3 regions of the Pseudarthrobacter sp. RHLT1-30-1 genome follow, and region 1 is predicted to be linked to each of the others. Evidence: riboswitches for the same ligand, from Rfam matches in the RefSeq annotation. Region 1 holds a riboswitch; each other region holds the start of a gene.

Region 1 (6,267 bases):
ATTCTGACCGGGCGCTGGAAAAACCTTGGATTCGAACAAAAAAGGTCCCGTGGGTCATCTGCCCGAAGAAGCTTCGCGCAGATGCCCCACCGGCCCTGAATCATTCACTGTATCCGGAAACCGTAAAACCGTTCGCCTACTTATCAACGGATGTCCACCGTCCCACAGAGTGGTCACTCCGCAGCCGCGGAAAGTGCCCGTGCAGGGGCTCCCAGGGCCGTCCAGCTCGTTAGGCTGGGATTCACAGGTGCCGCACAGGATTCCCAAAGCCGCGCCTAACCGGCAGATCGGAGAGTTGTCCCATGGCCACTTCGCACTCCATGACGAACAATCTTCCCCAGCTCACCCATCCGGACGGGTCCCCCATCCGTGCCCTGGTCGTGGACGATGAACCGAGTCTTTCCGAGCTGATGAGCATGGGCCTGCGAATGGCGGGCTGGTCCGTGGCCGTCGCCGCCGACGGCCCCGAAGCAGTGAAGCTGGCGAAGGACTTCCGTCCCGATGTGTTAGTGCTCGATGTGATGCTCCCGGGGTTCGACGGCGTAGAGCTGCTGGGCAGGATCCGCGCCTTCGCGCCGGAGGTGCCGGCGTTGTTCCTGACAGCCAAAGACGCCGTCCAGGACCGGATCACCGGCCTGGCAGCCGGCGGGGACGACTACGTCACCAAGCCGTTCAGCATGGAGGAAGTGCTGCTGCGGCTGCACCGGCTCGTCCAGCGCTCCGGCGTGGCTGCAATGGATACCGCCGAACTCGTCGTCGGGGATCTGATCCTGAACATCGACACCAGGGAAGTCCGGCGCGCCGGCGAGGAACTCCACCTTACAGCCACCCAGTTCGAGCTGCTGCGCTACCTCATGGAGAACCCGAAACGCGTTGTCAGCAAGGCCCAAATCCTGGACCGGGTCTGGGACTACGACTTCGGCGGGCAGGCAAACATCGTGGAGCTCTACATCTCCTACCTCCGCAAGAAGGTGGATGCCAACTACCCGCCCATGATCCACACCGTGCGCGGCGCTGGCTATGTCCTGAAGCCGGCGGACTGATTCGTGCCCGAACGCTTCGGCGAGATTCGTCCCTCCGGGTTCACTTGGCGCAACCCCTCCACCTGGCACCTGCGCACCCGGCTGGTCCTGGTCGCCATGGCCCTGCTCGTGGCGATCTGCGGTGCTGTCGGCGTCGTCAGTTATGCCTCGATGGACCTCTTCCTGACCAGACAGCTCGACAAGCAGTTGCAGCAGGCAGAGGATCGTGCCCGCGATTCTGGCCGCGCCGGCGGCCGCACAGATCCCCTTGAGGCGCGGGGCCAGGGAATCGGCACGCTGAATGCGCGGATCGATGAAGATTCAGTCCGCAGCGCAGGGTTCCTGGGCGAGGACGCCACCCGTAAGTCCCTCACCAACGAAGACGACGAAGTTCTCCTTGGACTCAGCCCCCGCAGCGAGCCGGTGGACCGGACCCTTTCCGCGGGAGCCTACCGGCTGGTTGCGGCCGAATCACCAAACGGCGACGTGATTGTCACCGGGCTGCCGCTCGCAGAAAAACAAAACACGCTGGCCTCCCTGGTCTGGACCATGGTGCTTGTTTCAGCAGGCGGCCTGGTCGTGATCGGCCTGGCCGGCACGGCACTGATCCGCCGGACCATGAAGCCACTGGACCAGCTGTCCGAGGTTGCGACGCAGGTGTCCCGGCTGCCGCTCGACGCAGGCGAGGTGGGACTGGCTATGCGGGTTCCGGCGTCCGCGGCGCATCCCGGAACCGAGGTGGGCAGCGTCGGCCATGCCCTGAACCTGATGCTGGACAACGTCTCCAACGCGCTGGAGGCACGGCAGAACAGCGAGATGAAAGTCCGCCAGTTCGTGGCGGACGCCTCGCATGAGCTGCGCACACCCTTGACCGCCATCCGCGGCTACACCGAGCTGATGCGGATGACCGAACATTTCACGCCCGACGGCGAGAAGTCCCTCGCCCGGGTGCAAAGCCAGTCCGAACGGATGACCACCCTGGTGGAGGACCTGCTCCTGCTCGCGCGGCTGGATGAGGGCCAGCCGCTCAAGCTCAGCGACGTGGACCTCACCCAGCTGGCCATCGAGACGGTAAGTGATGAGAAGGTCATGGCCCCTGACCGGATCTGGCACCTGGAGCTCCCGGAGGAGCCCGTGGTGGTCCGGGGCGACGCGACCCAGCTGCACCAGGTGCTGGCCAACCTGCTCTCCAACGCGCGGAAGCACACCGGGCCAGGCACGACGGTCGTGACCGGCGTGAAGCTCACCCAGGACGGGAGCGCCGTCGTGACGGTGACAGACAACGGCCCCGGAATCGCTCCCGAATTTGTGGACCGCGTGTTCGCGCGTTTCACTCGCGCGGACGCCTCCCGGAAGAATCCAGTGCCTGCTGCGTCGCCGGCGCACGGGCGGCGGCCCCTTCCGCGCCCTCCCCTTCACCCGCCGCGCCTGCCTGCTGCTTCCGGCGCCGCTGCCACGGTCACCAGCGCATCCGCCGAAGGAACCAGCGGGCTGGGCTTGTCCATCGTGCAGTCAATCATTGCTGCCCATGGCGGGACCGTAAGCGTCGCATCCCGCCCGGGGCGGACTGAATTCACCGTGCGGCTGCCGGCAACTCCCCTGACGACCGAGGCCAACCGGCCGCTGGAAGCGCAAGACGCCACGCCGCCGTCGTGACCTCCGTTATGCAAATGTGACTTAGCCGGCCAAGTCCTGTACGGTTTTTAGGTGCGGCCATCACTAAGGCCGCACATCCGGACGCACGCCAAGCTCTGCCGCCTCCCGGATTCCGCTGGACCAGGCAGAGGCGGGGAACCCAGAGTTCCCGGGCATTTGCATCTTGCGCCCTTGGGGTGAAGCCGACACGTGAAATTCCGTGCGGCCGGGTGACCTCACCCGAACCCGACAGCTAACTCCGCAGGCGTTGAGAGGCGATCATGACCGACTTCAACGCACAATCGCGCCCTGACGGCGCCGAGAACACCACCCGCTCCAAGCCAACGCGCCACCGCGCCGAACCAGCCACGCCCGCTTCGGGCCTGGCCCGGATCGCCGGCCGCGTCGGCTCCACCGGCCGCCGCGCGGCGGTTGTAGTGGCCGCCTGCGCGGTACTCGTGGGGGCCGGCGCCGCAGGCCAGGCGGCTGAAACCGGCGCCCGCAACGCCAGCACGGGCAATCTCACGCAACCAGCCGCGACGGCGGATCCGTTGACGCACCTCGATTTTGAACGCGTCCGGGTCGACAACCAGGCCGTAGTCCCGACCGGAACCGCCGCCCCGGCAGCCGAGGCGAAGGCGGCCGAAGCGCCCGCCCCGGCAGCCGCGCCAGCCGCTGCCCCGGCACCGGCAGCCGCTCCGGCTCCGGCTCCGGCTCCGGCTCCGGAGCCCGCACCGGCACCTGCCCCGGTTGCCGTCAATGACCCTGCCGGCGCGCAGGCTTACGCGGCCGGCCAGCTGGGGTCCTACGGCTGGGCCGCCGGCCAGATGCCCTGCCTGATGAAGCTCTGGACCAAGGAGTCGGACTGGGAAACGACCGCGACCAACTCGAGCAGCGGTGCCTACGGCGTGGTCCAGTCCCTGCCGGCCGAGAAGATGGCCAGCGCCGGCGCGGACTACCGGACCAACTACCGCACGCAGATCAACTGGGGTTTGCAGTACGTGAAGGATCGCTACGGCTCGCCGTGTGGCGCCCTGAACTTCCACTACGCCAATAACTGGTACTAAGCAGCGTTGCTGCGAAACAACGCTGCTGATCAGCCGCCCGGGCGGTTGGGAATATACTGCACTGCCCACTTATTGCCGTCGGGATCGGCGAAATAGACGAAGTGCCCCCAATCCTGGACGTCGATGTCGCTGACCTCCACACCATTGTCCTTGAGCTGCTGATGGGCCGCCCCGATGTCGCTGACCACCAGCTGCAGGCTGGGGGCGGTACCCGGCGGCGCCTCATTGAGGCCCTCGCCGATGGCGATCGAGCAGGCTGAGCCGGGCGGGGTCAACTGGACGAAGCGGATGCCGTCCATCGGCCGCTCGTCGTAGTCGGCGTGGAAGCCCACCTTGTTGACGTAGAAATCCTTGGCGCGGTCCACATCGGACACCGGGACAAAGACGAGTTCAAGTTTCCAGTCCATGGGGCTCAGGCTAGTCCCGGAGGGTCTCTCCGGGATAGGAAAATCTCAATGGAATCCGCCCACGCGGGCAGCTTCGCAGCGCGCGGGTGGCTTAGCCGGCCACGCCGTAGAGGCGGTCGCCGGCGTCGCCCAGGCCCGGGACGATGTAGGACTTTTCGTTGAGCTTCTCATCGATCGAGGCGAGCACAATCGTCACGTTCGCGTCGGCGAGCTCTTCCTCCAGCTTCGCCAGACCCTCCGGGGCCGCGAGCAGGCAGATGCAGGTGACGTCGGAGGCACCGCGCTTGAAGAGGAACTTGATGGCCTCGCGCAGCGTACCGCCGGTGGCGAGCATGGGGTCCAGGACGAAAATCTGACGGTCGGTGAGGTCCTCGGGGAGGCGCTCCGCGTAGGTGATGATGTCCAGCGTCTCTTCATCGCGGGCCATCCCCAGGAAGCCGACTTCGGCCGTGGGGACCAGCTTGGTCATGCCCTCGAGCATGCCGAGTCCGGCGCGCAGGATGGGGACGACCAATGGCGTGGGCTTAGTGAACGCCGTGCCGATGGTGGTGCTGACCGGGGTCTCGATGGTCACCGGTTCGGTGCGGACTTCGCGGGTTGCCTCGTACGCCAGGAGCGTGACGAGTTCCTCGGTGAGCTGGCGGAAAACCGGCGACGGGGTGTTCTTGTCCCGCAGAACGGTGAGCTTATGGGCGACCAGCGGGTGGTCCACAACGAGAGTGCGCATGGGTCAAAACTATCACCCAACGGATGGTGCGCCGCCCGTGGGACCGCGGGCGCCGACGTCGTTCGTTTCCTATTGATGACTCCTGCCGGCGGCGCCGTCTGTCAGGTGGGCCGAGTTGTCAAAAGTCGGCGCGGGTCCGGCGTGCTCGCGGTGCCGCAGGGCGTGGAAGAGCCGGTGGGCCATGATCACGATTCCGACCCAGGCCAGCCCGAGCACCCAGCCGATGATCACATCGGTCATCCAGTGGTGGCCCAGGTAGACCCGGCTCATGCCCATGGCGAAGATGAAGGCCGCCCCCGCCGCGATCAGGCCGACCCGGGCCAGGGTGCCTTCAATCTGCAGACAGGCGAGGTAGACGACAAGTGCGATGACAACCGTGGTGTTGAGGGTGTGGCCGCTTGGGAACGACGGCGAGTCTTCGTAGGGCGGGACGGCGTCGGCGTGGTCGGGACGGGTCCGGCCGATCAGCTTCTTGCCCACGGATGTCGCGGTCACCGAGACGGCGGCGGCGCCTCCGATCAGGATCAGCGGCCGCCAGGTCCGGCTGGTCCAGATCAGCCACGCGGTCAGGAGACTGCCCAGGATGGGCATCCCAATCCCGCCCCCGATGTTGGTGAACCCGGTGATAAACGCGTCCAGGCCGGGGCTGCGGAGCTGTTCCATGAACCCCAGGGTGGGCTTGTCCAGGTTGGCCAGGCCGGCCTCGTCCACGACGTTGTCATAGACCTCGGCGCTCAGCAGTGCCAGGACCAGCACCACCACGCCGCCGATGAGCATCGTGGCCCACAGCGCCGCGTACGGCACCACCCATTTCCCCCAACGGTGCGTTATCCAGCCCACTGTCCCGTTGTTCACGATCTCTCCCGAATGTTGGTGCCGGCCGCTTGGCTGCACAGCTTGCTTAGCATCGAAACTATCATTGAGCCATGACCTCCCCCGAGCCCCGCCATGCCGAATGGATGGGCCTTGCCCTCATCGAGGCCCGTGCCGCGCTGGCCACGGCCGACGTGCCGATCGGCGCCGTCGTTATCGGTCCGGACGGGACCGTGCTGGGCAGCGGACGCAACGAACGCGAAGCACTTGGGGACCCGACGGCGCACGCTGAGATGGTGGCCATCCGCGAGGCGGCCGTCCGGCTGCAGGAACGGAGTGCGCAGGGCGGAATGGCCGGTGACGGTTGGCGTCTGGAGGACTGCACGCTGGTGGTGACGCTGGAGCCCTGCGCCATGTGCGCCGGGGCCGTGGTGCTGGCCCGGATCCCCCGGGTCGTGTTCGGCGCCTGGGACGAAAAGGCCGGCGCCGCCGGATCCGTGTTCGACATCCTCCGCGAGCGCCGCCTCAACCACTGGGTGGAAGTGTATGGCGGGATCCGCGAGCACGAGTGCGCGGAGCTGCTGCGGGACTTCTTC
Region 2 (6,267 bases), on a different contig from region 1:
CGGACCCCGCGAGGGCGCCAGCCGCAGGCGGTACCGTGGGAATCACGCAAGGACGGCGCTCGAGGAGCTGAGCTGAATGACGGACCTGATCGATACAACCGAGATGTATCTCCGGACCATTCTCGAACTTGAAGAAGAAAACATTGTTGCCCTGCGCGCCCGCATCGCCGAGCGGCTGCGCCACTCCGGCCCGACCGTTTCCCAGACCGTTGGACGCATGGAGCGCGACGGCCTGGTCGTTGTTACCGGCGACCGGCACCTTGAACTGACCGAAACCGGCCGGAAACGTGCCATTGGGGTGATGCGCAAGCACCGCCTCGCCGAGCGGCTGCTGGCCGACGTGATCGGCCTCGACTGGGCCTATGTCCATGAGGAAGCCTGCCGCTGGGAGCACGTTATGAGCGAACGGGTGGAGCGGCGGATCTTCGACCTGCTGAACCACCCCACGGTCTCGCCGTACGGCAACCCGATTCCCGGCCTCGCGGAACTGGGCGGCCTGGCGTCCGAGCCCAACGCTCCGGTCGTCGTGAACCTGCTTGACGCCATGGCAGGCTACGGGCCGGATTCCCGGATCAGGGTGAGCCGGCTCGCGGAGCCCATCCAGGTGGAACCGGAACTGCTCGTCCAACTGGACGAGGGAGGCATCCGCCCTGGCGCCAGTGTTTCGCTGGAGCGGGTGGGCGAATACATCTCGGTGCGGGTGCCGGAGATCGAAGGCGCGCTGGAGCTGCCGCCCGAGGTTGCAGCCCACGTCTTCGTTACCGTCGATTAACGCCGCTTCACCGGTATTAGCTGTCCGCTGAGGGGACCACCCCTGAGTTGCGCACAGGTTCCATAACGGATTTATCTCTGAATGGCTTCATCGCCTATAGTTGGTCTCTAGTACCGATACCAAAGCGTTACCTGATCCGAAGCCGAGCTCTGCCAGCGGATCAGTAACAGAACCACCTTTCTGGCAGGGGCGGGGGAACCACTTCCGGCTGTTCAACAGCCTTGGGGTGAAGTCCGTCAGCGGCAAGTACCCTCCACCGATGGACCCTTCGGGTCCCTTTGTGCCTGGATTCTTGCCACGGCGGACCGGGTCTTTGAACTCTCTGACCCGAATCCGACAGCTAACTTCGCAGGCTCTCCAGAGAGGAACCTTTTGACCACCCAGACCGCCAGGGGCCGCCGTCGTGCGACCGGTCCTGCTCCGGAGCCCCGTCCGGCCGTCGCCTTGCCGGCAGACCGCCCACGTGACGCGCACCGCGACGCACGCCGGGACCGCCGCAGCCCGTTCCGGCAGGTAACTGACTTCGCGGCCGCCAGCGGCGTGGGGCAAAAGGCCGGCCTCGCCCTGGCCGCCACGGGACTGGTCCTCACTGTCGCCGTCCCTGCGACGGGCCCGGTCATGGCCACGGACACCTCCGCCGCCGGTTCCATCTCCGCCGCGGTCCAGCCGGACATCACGGCCGACGACGCCAAGATTGACTTCAGCCGCAGCGCCGTCACCACCCAGGGTGACCCGGACGGAAAGCTCAAGCAGTTGCTGAGCGCGCAGTCCGCCGGCTCGATCACCCGTGCAGCCTCCGCGGGCAGCCTCGGGGCGCCCCTCGCCCAGCTGATAACCGCGTCACCCTTCGGTTACCGCGTCAGCCCCATTACCGGCGGCTCCGGGGAATTCCACCGCGGCCAGGACTATGCCGCCCAGTGCGGCAGCGCCGTCCTTGCGGCCGCCAGCGGCACCGTGACGTTCACCGGATGGCATCCCTATGGCGGCGGAAACCGGGTGGTGATCGACCACGGCAACGGCCTGGAGACCACCTACAACCACCTGTCGTCAGCCACCGTCAAGGTGGGCCAGCAGGTCTCCCGCGGCGATGTCGTGGCAATGAGCGGCACCACTGGCGCCTCCACCGGCTGCCACCTGCACTTTGAAGTCATGGTCAACGGCGAAGTCGTCGATCCGACCGGCTGGCTCTAAGAGCTGATGGGACGCTCTCGCATTCTTGTGACACGCCGTGATCTGAATGTGACATTGCCTCCCAACTGCTGTACCGTTTGAGCTACGCCAACTTTTCCGAAGTTGGCGCTCTTGAGTGGATTGCCTAGCTCTGCCACCGCTCAAGGTCCGTTCGCATGACATCGTCTGGCAGGGGCGGGGGAACCAATTTTGGTCTTCGCAAGAAGACCTTGGGGTTAAGTCGCAATGCTTCCCAGGAAGCAGCGCGGCCGGGTGACTCCCATCCGAATCCGACAGCTCACCTCGCAGGCATTGGGAGAGGCTACTTTCGTGTCTTCACGCCACAATGCTGCGCTTAACCGCGCTCGCGCGGCTCTTACGAGCCCGCTGGAATCCAACCGCCGTGTCGCCCTTGCCGGTGCCCGGAACGGATTCCATACCGCCGACTCAATTTCTGCTGAGTCCGGCCCGCAGGCCATGCACCTGCAAGCAGTTCCCGCTTTTGGCGCGTCTTCGCAGTACACCCTTCGCTAAGTAACCCATTTCGGGGCGATCCGGCGTACCCCCAAGATGCCGGAGCGTCCTCAGACCGCGCCCAAAAAGCGCGGACCCAGGATCACGAAAGAGAGAACTTAATGACTACTCGTGCAAACGCACGGCACCGCGCCGAGGTCACCAAGACCAACTCGCTGGCCGTCATTGCCAAAGCTGTCGGCGACAACGCCGGCGGCATGGGTCGCCAGGCAGCCGTCATCGTTGCTGCCTCCGGCCTCGTCCTGACCAGCGGTATCGCAGCCAACGCTGCTGAGGCCAATGTCCAGCGCGAAGCCACCTCCGCTTCCACCCTTGAGGTTCAGGCTGCTTCCCCGGCGACCATCTCGGCTGCCTCCACGATCGCCATCTCCTACGAGAAGCCGGCCGTCACCACCTCCCCGGCCCCCGTCGTCGAGGCCCCCAAGCCCGTCGTCAAGGTCGAGGAAGCACCCGCTGCCAAGACCTCCGGCACCAAGGTCGGTGGCGCCACCCTGGCGGCCGCCTCAACTGCCAGCACCAAGGCACCCGCCGTCGCCAGCGGCATGGGCGCCACGATCGCCGCCGCTGCCTACGCCCAGCTCGGTATTGGCCAGGACTGCACCGCCCTCGTTACCAACGCGCTGGCTGCTGCCGGCATCAACTACCACGGCTGGCCGGCAGGTTACCTGTCCCTCGGCCGCACCGTGAGCGCCGCCGAGGCACGCTCCGGCGACCTCGCGTACTACCAGAACGGCGGCTCGGGCATGGCCCACATCGCTGTCTACGTCGGCAACGGCATGGCCGTCCACGGCGGCTGGAACGGCGGGACCACGTCCCTGCAGTCCGTCAACGTCGGCTCCGGCCCGGTCTTCATCCGCGTCGGCGCCTAAGACCACAGCAGCAAACCCGAGGGACCCCCGCCGTTTGGCGGGGGTCCTTTTGCATTGCCGCCGGGTGAACTTTCGAGGGCTGCGGTCGCGGCGCGGGAAAAATATTCGGTAAATCGGCACCTCCGTGTTTACTCTTGTTTTGTCCATAGCCCGACCAAGCAGAGGGCAGCCGGCCCTCGTGCCCCTGGCGGGTGCGGCCGTGAAGAGGTATGCGGATGCGCACTCTCGTTCTAAATGCTGGATATGAACCGCTGGCGGTTGTCACTTTCCGCCGGGCACTCGTGCTGGTGCTGACCGGAAAGGCCAGCGTCGTGGCGGAAGGCGACACTCCTGTCGTCGGGCCCCAGGACGTCCTTGGCCGGCCCTCGGTGATTCTGCTGAATCGCTACATCAGGCCCCGGTACAACAACATAACGGCTGTCAGCCGCCGCGGCGTGCTTCGCCGGGACGGACACCGTTGCGCGTACTGCGGGAAGGCGGCGCACACCATTGATCATGTCCAACCCAAATCCAGGGGTGGTGCGGATTCCTGGGAGAACCTCGTCGCGGCCTGCCTGCGCTGCAACAATGCCAAAGGGGACCACACGCCGGGTGAAATGGGCTGGAAGTTGGGCTTCAGCCCGGCGCCGCCCCGCGGGACAACCTGGCAGATCAAGGAACTGGAGAAGCCGACGCCGGCCTGGGACCCTTTCCTGCTGCCGGAATCTGCTGCCTGATCCGGTCCGGCGGTCCGGTCCGATCTCGGCCGGTCCGGGGATCCGGTCCGGCCGGAGTGGCAGTCTGCAGGGCCGCGCTAGGCTGGGCGGGTGGAATTTGATGCTGTCATCCTCGCCGGGGGGAGGTCATCCCGGCTGGGCGGGGTGCCCAAGTCGGGCCTGATGCACGACGGCGCCACCCTCCTTGAGCTCGCCCTTCGGGCCGCCCGCGGGGCGGCGGCGGTCGCCGTCGTCGGGCCCGACCCCGGCACCCTGCCGGACGGTGTGGTCAGATGCCGGGAGGATCCGCCCTTTGCCGGGCCTGCCGCCGCCATCGCGGCAGGACTCGCCGCCCTGGAACGGAACCGCGCCCACGACCCGCGCCACCCTTCCGCCGCGCCCTTCACCCTCGTCCTTGCCTGCGACATGCCCGGGGCGGGCGCCGCCATCCGGGCGTTGCTCGGCGCGGCCGCCGAAGCGGAGGTGCACGACGGGCTCATGGCAGTGTCTCGTGATGGACACCGGCAACCTCTCATGGGCTTATATCGCACAGCTGTGCTACAACGGCGCGCGGCCGATGCAGCCCGGCGCGGTGCCCTCGAAAATGCCTCGGTATTCGCGCTTCTTGCTAGGCTGGAGGTGCGGGAAGTAAGCGTCCCCGAAGGGTCCACGGATGATGTGGACACTTGGGACGATGCCTCCGCATTAGGGGTTACCCGCCCGCCGGACCGGCATGGCAGCGACCGTCCTGAACACGACCGTCCCGAACGCGACAGTCCTGCACGGGGCAGCCGAGACCATGGCATCCGGCCCGGGGACCCCAGCTGAACTCAACTTTGGAGGCAAACGGTGAAAAGCCAGGATGAAACACTCGAAGACTGGTGCCGTGCCCTGCTTCAGGCCCTGGAACTGGAAGACGTCGAGGTTGACGTGAACGAGGTCCTGGCCCTCGCCGGAGTGGCAGCTCACTCCGTGGTGCGCCCGGCCGCACCGTTGACGACGTTTATCGCCGGATTCGCGGCCGGTTTGGCCTCCGGCTCCGGGCAGGCCACGGATTCCGTCTCCATGCAGGCCGCGATGGGCGTAGCCCGCAAACTCGCCACGGACTACGCGGCCAGCGAAGCCTCGGGGGCATGACACCTGCACCCCCTCACGGCAGCCCAGCTGCCGCCGGGGACGAGCCTGCAACGAACACCCCCGACACCAGCCCCGCCGCCGCGCCCGCCGCCGCGCCTGCCGCCGCGCCCGCCGGGCACCAAGACGAGAGTTCCGCGGGGCTCATTAGCGACGCGGCCAGCGAGGTGCCCCAGACGGAGGCGCCGCATCGGCCCCTTGCCCACACCTGGCAGGAAGCCTGGCAGCTCGCCTTCGGCTGCGCGACTCCGATCCCCGCCGCACCCGTTGCCCTCCGGGAGGCCCTGGGCCGGACACTTGCCGCCGATGTGGAAGCACTGGTGGACCTGCCGCACTACGCCTCCTCCGCCATGGACGGCTGGGCCGTCAACGGCAGCGGACCCTGGATCCTCGCGGAACCCGGCCAGCGGCTGGCACCCCACCAGGCCAGTCCGATCGTCACTGGCGGACTGATCCCTCCCGGGGCGAAGGCCGTGCTGCGCAGCGAGAGCGGCACGATCGCCAGCGACGAGGACGGGCTGCCAGTCCTTCGCCTCGGCGGCGGCGCCAAACCCGGTGAGCCGCGGAACGGCGAACACATCCGCAAAGCCGCGGAGGAAGCCGCCGCCGGCGAAGTGCTGATCAAGGCTGGCGCCCTCCTCAACCCCGCCCACCTCGCGCTCGCTGCCGTTGGCGGTCACGACGCCCTCCCGGTGCTGGGCAAAGCCCTGGTCCGGCTGGTGTTCACCGGCTCGGAGGTGGTCTCGGCGGGGATCCCGCAGCCGGGGGAGGTGCGCGACACTTTCGGCCCCCAGCTCGCAGGCGTCGTGGAGATGCTCGGCGGAATCTGCACCGGCGAAACGAAAATCGGCGACAGCTACGCCGAATGGCTCACCGCCCTCGAGGACACCGACCCCGCGGCGGAAAACGGCGCGGCTCCAGCCGCGCAGCCGGCCGGTCCCTCGGCCGCGGAGCTGCTGCCCGCCGACGTCGTCATCACCACGGGCGGCACCGGCAGGTCCGGCACCGACCACCTGCGCCGTTCGGTCGCGGAGCTCGGCGGACGCCTGCTCATCGACGGCATCGCCATGCGGCCGGGCCATCCGGCCGTGCT
Region 3 (6,267 bases), on a different contig from region 1:
TGCGGAGCGCACGGGTGGGCGTGCTGGTCGATCCGCTCGCCGTCGACGTCATCGGCCCGCTGATTGCCCGGCTCGACGTCGTGGCCCGGGTGCGTGCCGACAGTGTCCTGGACCGGTGGATCCGGGATCCCGACAACTGGCTGCGCCGGGCTGCCCTGCTTTCCCCGCTCCGCGAGCTCCGTACCGGCGCCGGGGACTGGCCCCGGTTCGTGCGCCATGCCCGTCTCGTGCTGAGGGAGTCGCCCCAAACGGAAGCGCCGGCGGGCGACGGCGGCGAGGTTGCCGCCGAAGCGGTCTCCCGGGTGCTCACCGAGCTGGCCAGGCACCGGCCGGAATTGGAATTCTGACCGCCCGGGGAGGAATCGTGATCGTCCCGTTCTGGAAGACTGGCGTTATGAAGGCAGCGTCCGACGGGAAAAGTGCCACGCTCGTGTTCATTCACGGCGGCGGCGTAGGACCCTGGATGTGGGCGGAGCAAATTGCCTACTTCGCTCGTTATTTCACCGTCCTGACCCCTACCCTTCCGGGGCATCATCCGCAGCGCCAAGGCAGGTTTTCCACCCATGTTCAGGCGGCAGCCGCAGTCGCAGAGGAGACCGGCCTTCTGGAACAACCCGGGCCCGTCACCGTCATTGGACATTCCCTCGGCGGTCAAACGGCGATTCAACTGGCGGCGTCCTACCCCGGCCATGTCGAGCGCCTCGTGGTGGTCAGCTCTCTTTTGAGCCCGTGGCGCGGAGCGACGGCGCTCAGCCTGCTCGCCGCGGGGTCCGCACCGCTGTCGAGGAACCGTCGCTTCGCTCACGCCCAGGCGGCGCAACTCGGCATCCCCTCATCGATGTTCGAGGACTACTTCGCCCTGTCCCGGGCCGTGTCCGCCGGAACGCTCAGGCGCTTAATCCTGGCAAATTTCTCGTTCGCCGTTCCTCCTGAGGTCCTGGGATCCTCCCGGCCGGTCCTCCTCATGGCGGGGGACAAGGAGGAACACAGACTCTTACGCGTCATGGAACACTACCAATCGAAATTCCGGAACTGCAGCTTCGAGATCCACCAGCGTGTAGGGCATGGAATGCCTTTCACTCAACCCGGGCGGTTCAACGCCGCCCTTCACGACTGGCTGGACTCCGCCCGGCCGGCCTAGTATTGCCGTCATAACGCCGGCCGCAGCCCTGCCCCTGACAAGCGCTTCCAAGACGAGACGAAGAGCGCGGCCGCGGCCGGTGGTGCAATGAAAGCGGCCATCGTCACCAGCTGGAGTCCGACAATTGAACCGGCGAGACCGAACAGCGCTGTCACGCCGACGCGGAGCAAGGCCCCCCGGGAATGAGCCGTCCGAAAGGCAGCGAGACCGCGAAGCCCATCAGGGTTGCTGCAGCAAGGATGAGCGGCCACTGTGTGGGATGCCCGGCCCCAAGAAATTGAGCGGCCGCCTCCACGACAAGACTCGCGCAACACAGCACTACCGACCACCGCATGATGCCGCCGAAACGCGGGGCGAGCACAATCCCGGCCGCGAGGGTCGCAGGAATGGCCGCCAGCGCGCCGGCGGCCAGACCGAGGTTCATGGCGTGGGTGGAATCGCTAACCATCGGCGCCCAGCTACGCCCGGAGAAGGCAAACACAGCGCAGCCCAGGCCCGCAACCAGCGTCACCAGCGCGGCCGCGCATGCTGCAGCGTCCCTCCGCCGAGTCCAAGCCGCCACCGGCATCAGCGGGGACGGTCGCACTGCTGCCCGGACGGCGTCGCGCCGTGCTGCGGGAGGCTTCGCACTGTCCCATCGCAGAGCGATGACAAGCAGCACGACGGCGCCCAGTGCGCTGGCCAGGGGAGCCATCAGCGTTAGTGCGCCGAGGAGAAGCGCAAAAGGCGCTGCCAGGACTGTACTTTGCACGAGGCGGATGGGCAGGGAGCGCCGCCTGCTCAGCGCCGAGCCGACCGGTGCCACAAGACAGATCGTGCCAGCAATCCACGCGAGAATCAGGAACAGCAGGGTCGACGAACCAAACCAGCTGCGGCCCAGACCCGCATCAGCTTCGTCGAAACCGACCGACCAACTCTTTGCCGTCAGTGCCGCCAAACCACACGCCAGGAAGGCACTAGCCGCAGTGAACGATGCCGCCGGGGCGGAGAGCCGCCCCGCTCGATGCAGGAGCACGACGGCGGAGAGGGCTGCAGCCAGCGGGCCGATGAAGACGGCCAACAAGAGCCGAACCAGGCCGGCTCCGGGGAGCATCATCGCGTTGGTCAACAAGAGCGCGGTGGAAACACTGAACGCGGTCACGGCTGCCGCTGCGAAACCCGCGGACCAGCGATCGATCATCGCTTGCCGGGGCGGGGCTCCACCACGGCGTAGGCCCTTTCATCGAAGAACTCCCAACCGGTGACGACCATAAAGCCCAGGGCATCCACCCGGTCGTTCAGGACATGGACGTCGAAGCCGCCGTCGCGGGGTTCGGCGTCCCACGTGGACACGTGAACTTCCCCGGTGTCGAGCACCAGCAGTTCGGTATTGACGTTGAAGTCCTCCGGCGGCTGAATGCTCAGCTGGCAGATGGCAACACAGTGCCTGGGCACGTCGGGGCTGTTCATTGTCTGGCCTCCGTTTCGGCGGAACGGTGATGGCATCATCCTATGCCTGGGGACCCGTCGACGAAGGGCATTCCTGGCCCGCCAGCGCCCGCATGTGATACCTCGATGTGACTTGTCGTAATCATTCCGTTACCGTTGATGGGTGCCTGTTGTTTCCGAGACAGGTTCTCCCCTGCCGATTGCCTAACTCTGCCGCGGCGTGGGGATAACTCGCAGCAACGTCCGGCAGAGACGGGGAAACCAATTTTGACCCGCTGTTCTCCAGGGGTCTTGGGGTGAAGCCGCACGGCCCGCTATGTCGGGCCCGCGTGCGGCCGGGTGCCTCCCATCCGAATCCGACAGCTCACCTCGCAGGCATTGGGAGAGGCTTTTTCAATGACTTTTAGCAATACCCGTGCGCCCAAACACGCCGCCCTACGCAACAACCGCCGCACCGCCGGCACCGTCGGCCGCCAGGCCGCAGTCCTCGTCGCCGCTTCCGGAATGGTGCTTAGCGGCGCCATGGCCGCCAACGCCGCCGAGGCGCCGGCCCAGCGCGACTCTGCACCCGCAACGTCCGTTGACGTGCAGGGCCAGGTCTCCGCGCCGGTGCTGGCCGACTCGGCCGTCCAGATCACGTTCGAACGCCCGGCCGTTGAGACGTCGCCTGCTCCCGTGGTGGAGGCACCCAAGCCCGTAGCCGCTCCGAAGGCGGCAGCTGCTGTTGCCGCTCCGAAGGCACCGGCAGCAGCTGTGGCCCCCGCGGCCGCTAAAGCAACCGTCAAGGTCCAGGCAGCCCCGGCCCCCGCCGCGGCTCCGGCAGCCGGTGGAGTCAACGCCACGCTGCTGGCCGTGGCCTACGGCCAGATCGGCATCACGCAGGACTGCACCGCGATGGTCGAGAAGGCCCTGAACGCGGCCGGCATCCCGGTCGGTGACATCGGCCCGCAGGCTTTCCTGAAATACGGCTCGGTCGTCGCCACGCCCCAGCCCGGCGACATCATCGTCCAGTCCGGCCACGTTGCCATCTACGCCGGCAACGGCCAGGCCATCAGCGGCGGCATGAACGGCGTCAACGCCACCATGACGCACCCGCTTTCCTGGCTGACCGCCACCGGCCCGGTGACGTTCGTCCGCGCAGGCTAGCACCACCAGCGCCTAGCACCACCCAGCGCACAGTCGGCCGGTCGATCAGTTGCCTTGGGGGCAGCGGATCACCGGCCGTCTGCGTCGCCGGACTCCGACTCTAGTGCGTAGCGAAGCAGCACCACACCGTTGCCAAACGTACGGCTCGCCAGCAGACGGAGCGGCGTCATCGCATCCGTTTCCGGAAAAAGGGGCTTTCCCCGACCGATGAGGACCGGGTGCACATAGATCCGGTACTCGTCGATCAGACCTAGCCGCCTGAAAGCCGCTGCGAGTTCGGCGCCACCGAGTGCGAGGTCACCGCCAGGCTGTTCCTTGAGCCGCACCACGTCCTCGGCGACGACCTCGTGCACCACGTCGGTGTTCCAGTCCGCCGTGGCCAGGGTCCGGGAATAGACGATCTTGGGCTTGTCCCGCCAGATCCCCGCGAACTCAACCTCCGCAGGAGCGCTCGAAGGGTCCTCGTCCGCTGTCGGCCAGTAGTCGGCCATCAGCTCATAGGTGACGCGGCCGTCCAGGAAGGCGCCCATGGTCCGCAGCTCATCGTTGAAGTGGGTGTGCAGTTCGTCATCGACCCGGTGCCAGCTCAGATCGTGCTGCGGACCTTCGAAATAGCCGTCCAGGGATACTTGCATCATAAAGATGACCTTGCGCATGCGGGCTCCTTTGCCGGGCTGCCGGGGTTCCAGCGTACGACGCGGACCGCGGCAGTGGGAGGGCGCCCGACGCCAGGCGGTACGTCTCGCCGCACAACGGCTTTGGCGGTTTTGGGGGCCCGCGGGCCCGCCGCCCCCGGGGGCCGGAAGGCAAATCCGGGATCACTTGGGCGCGGCCGCTTGCGCTAGGCTGAGCCCGGGGCAGAATAAGGAAATCTGAAGCCGCGCCGCGGTTCTGAATCAAGCGCGGTCCCTAGGTCAAGAAGGACAAGCATGCCAGCGAACCAGCCTGCGACGTCAGCCGACGTTGCGCTTCCGTCGATGCTGCGGCAATAGGCCGGATGGATTCCTGGGGTCCCGGCCGACACTACAGCAGCGGCCGTCATACAGCTGAATTCAACCGGAGTCCCTTGCGGGGCCTGCCGGGTTTTCCGGGCGGGATTAGACCGAAGTTCCTGATCGCGCTCGTCACAGTCCTCGGCCTGGTCTCGGCCGCGGGCGTCTACGCCACCGTCCGGGACGGCGTTCCACGCGATGCCGGTGTTGCGCCGGCGACGTCGGCATCCGCGCCAGCGAATGCCGGACCGGCCGACCCGCTGTCCGCCACCGGCGCGACACCCTCCGCGGTAGCCACCGCCACACCGCCGGCCCCGACACCCGCCGTCGCTCCGTCCGACCCGACCATCAGTGCGCTACTCGACGCGGAGATCGACGGCGTCATCAAGGCCAACAGCGCCTACCGGCTGGGCGTGGCCCTGATCGACATGCGCGACGGGGACGTGCACGAGTACGGGGTGAAGACGAAGTTTGTGGCCGCCAGTACGGGCAAGATTCTCGCCGCTGCCGCCTACTACCATCTGGTGGAAACCGGCAAGGCCTCGCTGACGTCCCGGATGGGGCCGTCCACCGCCGGCCAACAGATCCGGCAGATGGTCCAGCAGAGCAACAACGAGTCGTGGGCGTTGATCCTTGCCGCCGTCGGACAGAAGGGCCTGACCGAATACGCCGCCGACCTCGGCATCCCCTATGACCGCACGGTGAACGGCCTGACTCCCGCCGAGATGGGGCGGACCCTGTCCGAGCTGTACAGCGGCCGGCTCCTCAACGCCACCAACACCGCCCAGTTGCTGTCCTATATGCAGCAGACCAATTACGAACTGCTGATCCCGGCCGCCACGCCCCCAGAGGTCAGCGTCTTCCACAAATATGGGCTGCTCGAGGGTTACCTGCATGACGCAAGCGTCCTGGTCCAGGGCGACCGGGCCTACGTGTTTGTGGTCTACACGCTGGGCGTGGGACCGTCGGATATGGCGGCCCGAACCCGCGTCATCCACCAGCTCACCGAAACCGTCACCGCCAGACTCTTCTAGCCGGCCGTTCCCCAAATGGTCACAAAACCGTACGCTGGTGAGCGGAGGTGTAGGCCATGAAAGCAACCCAGGGAGACCGCATCATTATCCGTGGCACCACGGTCGAGTCATCGGACCGTCACGGGGAAATCCTCGAGGTCAAGGGTGCCGACGGCGCCCCGCCGTATCACGTCAGGTTCGACGACGGCCACGAGACAATTCTGTTCCCCGGCGGCGATTTCGTCGTCGAACACAGCAAGAGCGCCGAGACCCGCTAGAAGCTCGACGAACTGCCGGAGCCGGAGAAGCTGCCGCCGCTGCTGCCGTAGCCGGTGGTGCCGCCACCGCCGCCGCCTCCCCGGGCACTGCTCACGCTGCTGACGCTGCTGTTTAGGCCGGAGTTGAAGGTCGGCACGGAGAAGAAGTAGTACGCGGGGTAGACGGTGCCCAGGATGCTGGGCTCGTATGTGCGCCCGTACTTGGCTTTGCTTCCGGCCTGCGCGCTTTCCATCTCCTGGCGCATCAAGGAGGCTTCCTTTTCGTTTTT

Evidence for each region. Region 1 has a riboswitch for cyclic di-AMP ahead of AC50YM_RS00075 (aggregation-promoting factor C-terminal-like domain-containing protein). Riboswitches for the same ligand answer to the same signal wherever they lie in the genome.
Region 2: linked by a shared signal. The riboswitch ahead of AC50YM_RS17185 (NlpC/P60 family protein) and the one ahead of AC50YM_RS00075 (aggregation-promoting factor C-terminal-like domain-containing protein) in region 1 are both predicted to bind cyclic di-AMP.
Region 3: linked by a shared signal. The riboswitch ahead of AC50YM_RS10365 (hypothetical protein) and the one ahead of AC50YM_RS00075 (aggregation-promoting factor C-terminal-like domain-containing protein) in region 1 are both predicted to bind cyclic di-AMP.

The regions. Positions count from the first base shown of each region.
Region 1 is NZ_JBWZCG010000001.1:14,148-20,414, forward strand. It holds gene AC50YM_RS00065 (response regulator transcription factor) at 303-1,043, shown strand; gene AC50YM_RS00070 (sensor histidine kinase) at 1,047-2,678, shown strand; cyclic di-AMP (ydaO/yuaA leader) riboswitch at 2,782-2,940, shown strand; gene AC50YM_RS00075 (aggregation-promoting factor C-terminal-like domain-containing protein) at 2,939-3,724, shown strand; gene AC50YM_RS00080 (VOC family protein) at 3,754-4,131, opposite strand; gene upp (uracil phosphoribosyltransferase) at 4,223-4,858, opposite strand; gene AC50YM_RS00090 (phosphatase PAP2 family protein) at 4,928-5,713, opposite strand; gene AC50YM_RS00095 (nucleoside deaminase) at 5,785-6,267, shown strand, end outside.
Region 2 is NZ_JBWZCG010000028.1:22,583-28,849, forward strand. It holds gene AC50YM_RS17175 (iron-dependent transcriptional repressor DtxR) at 77-772, shown strand; cyclic di-AMP (ydaO/yuaA leader) riboswitch at 933-1,142, shown strand; gene AC50YM_RS17180 (M23 family metallopeptidase) at 1,145-1,963, shown strand; cyclic di-AMP (ydaO/yuaA leader) riboswitch at 2,110-2,268, shown strand; gene AC50YM_RS17185 (NlpC/P60 family protein) at 2,578-3,345, shown strand; gene AC50YM_RS17190 (HNH endonuclease) at 3,561-4,061, shown strand; gene mobA (molybdenum cofactor guanylyltransferase) at 4,152-4,868, shown strand; gene AC50YM_RS17200 (DUF6457 domain-containing protein) at 4,890-5,177, shown strand; gene AC50YM_RS17205 (molybdopterin molybdotransferase MoeA) at 5,174-6,267, shown strand, end outside.
Region 3 is NZ_JBWZCG010000012.1:3,133-9,399, forward strand. It holds gene AC50YM_RS10345 (DNA alkylation repair protein) at 1-347, shown strand, start outside; gene AC50YM_RS10350 (alpha/beta fold hydrolase) at 395-1,141, shown strand; gene AC50YM_RS10355 (hypothetical protein) at 1,293-2,282, opposite strand; gene AC50YM_RS10360 (hypothetical protein) at 2,318-2,590, opposite strand; cyclic di-AMP (ydaO/yuaA leader) riboswitch at 2,792-2,961, shown strand; gene AC50YM_RS10365 (hypothetical protein) at 2,966-3,715, shown strand; gene AC50YM_RS10370 (dihydrofolate reductase family protein) at 3,784-4,371, opposite strand; gene AC50YM_RS10375 (serine hydrolase) at 4,782-5,741, shown strand; gene AC50YM_RS10380 (DUF1918 domain-containing protein) at 5,798-5,998, shown strand; gene AC50YM_RS10385 (DUF5129 domain-containing protein) at 5,995-6,267, opposite strand, start outside.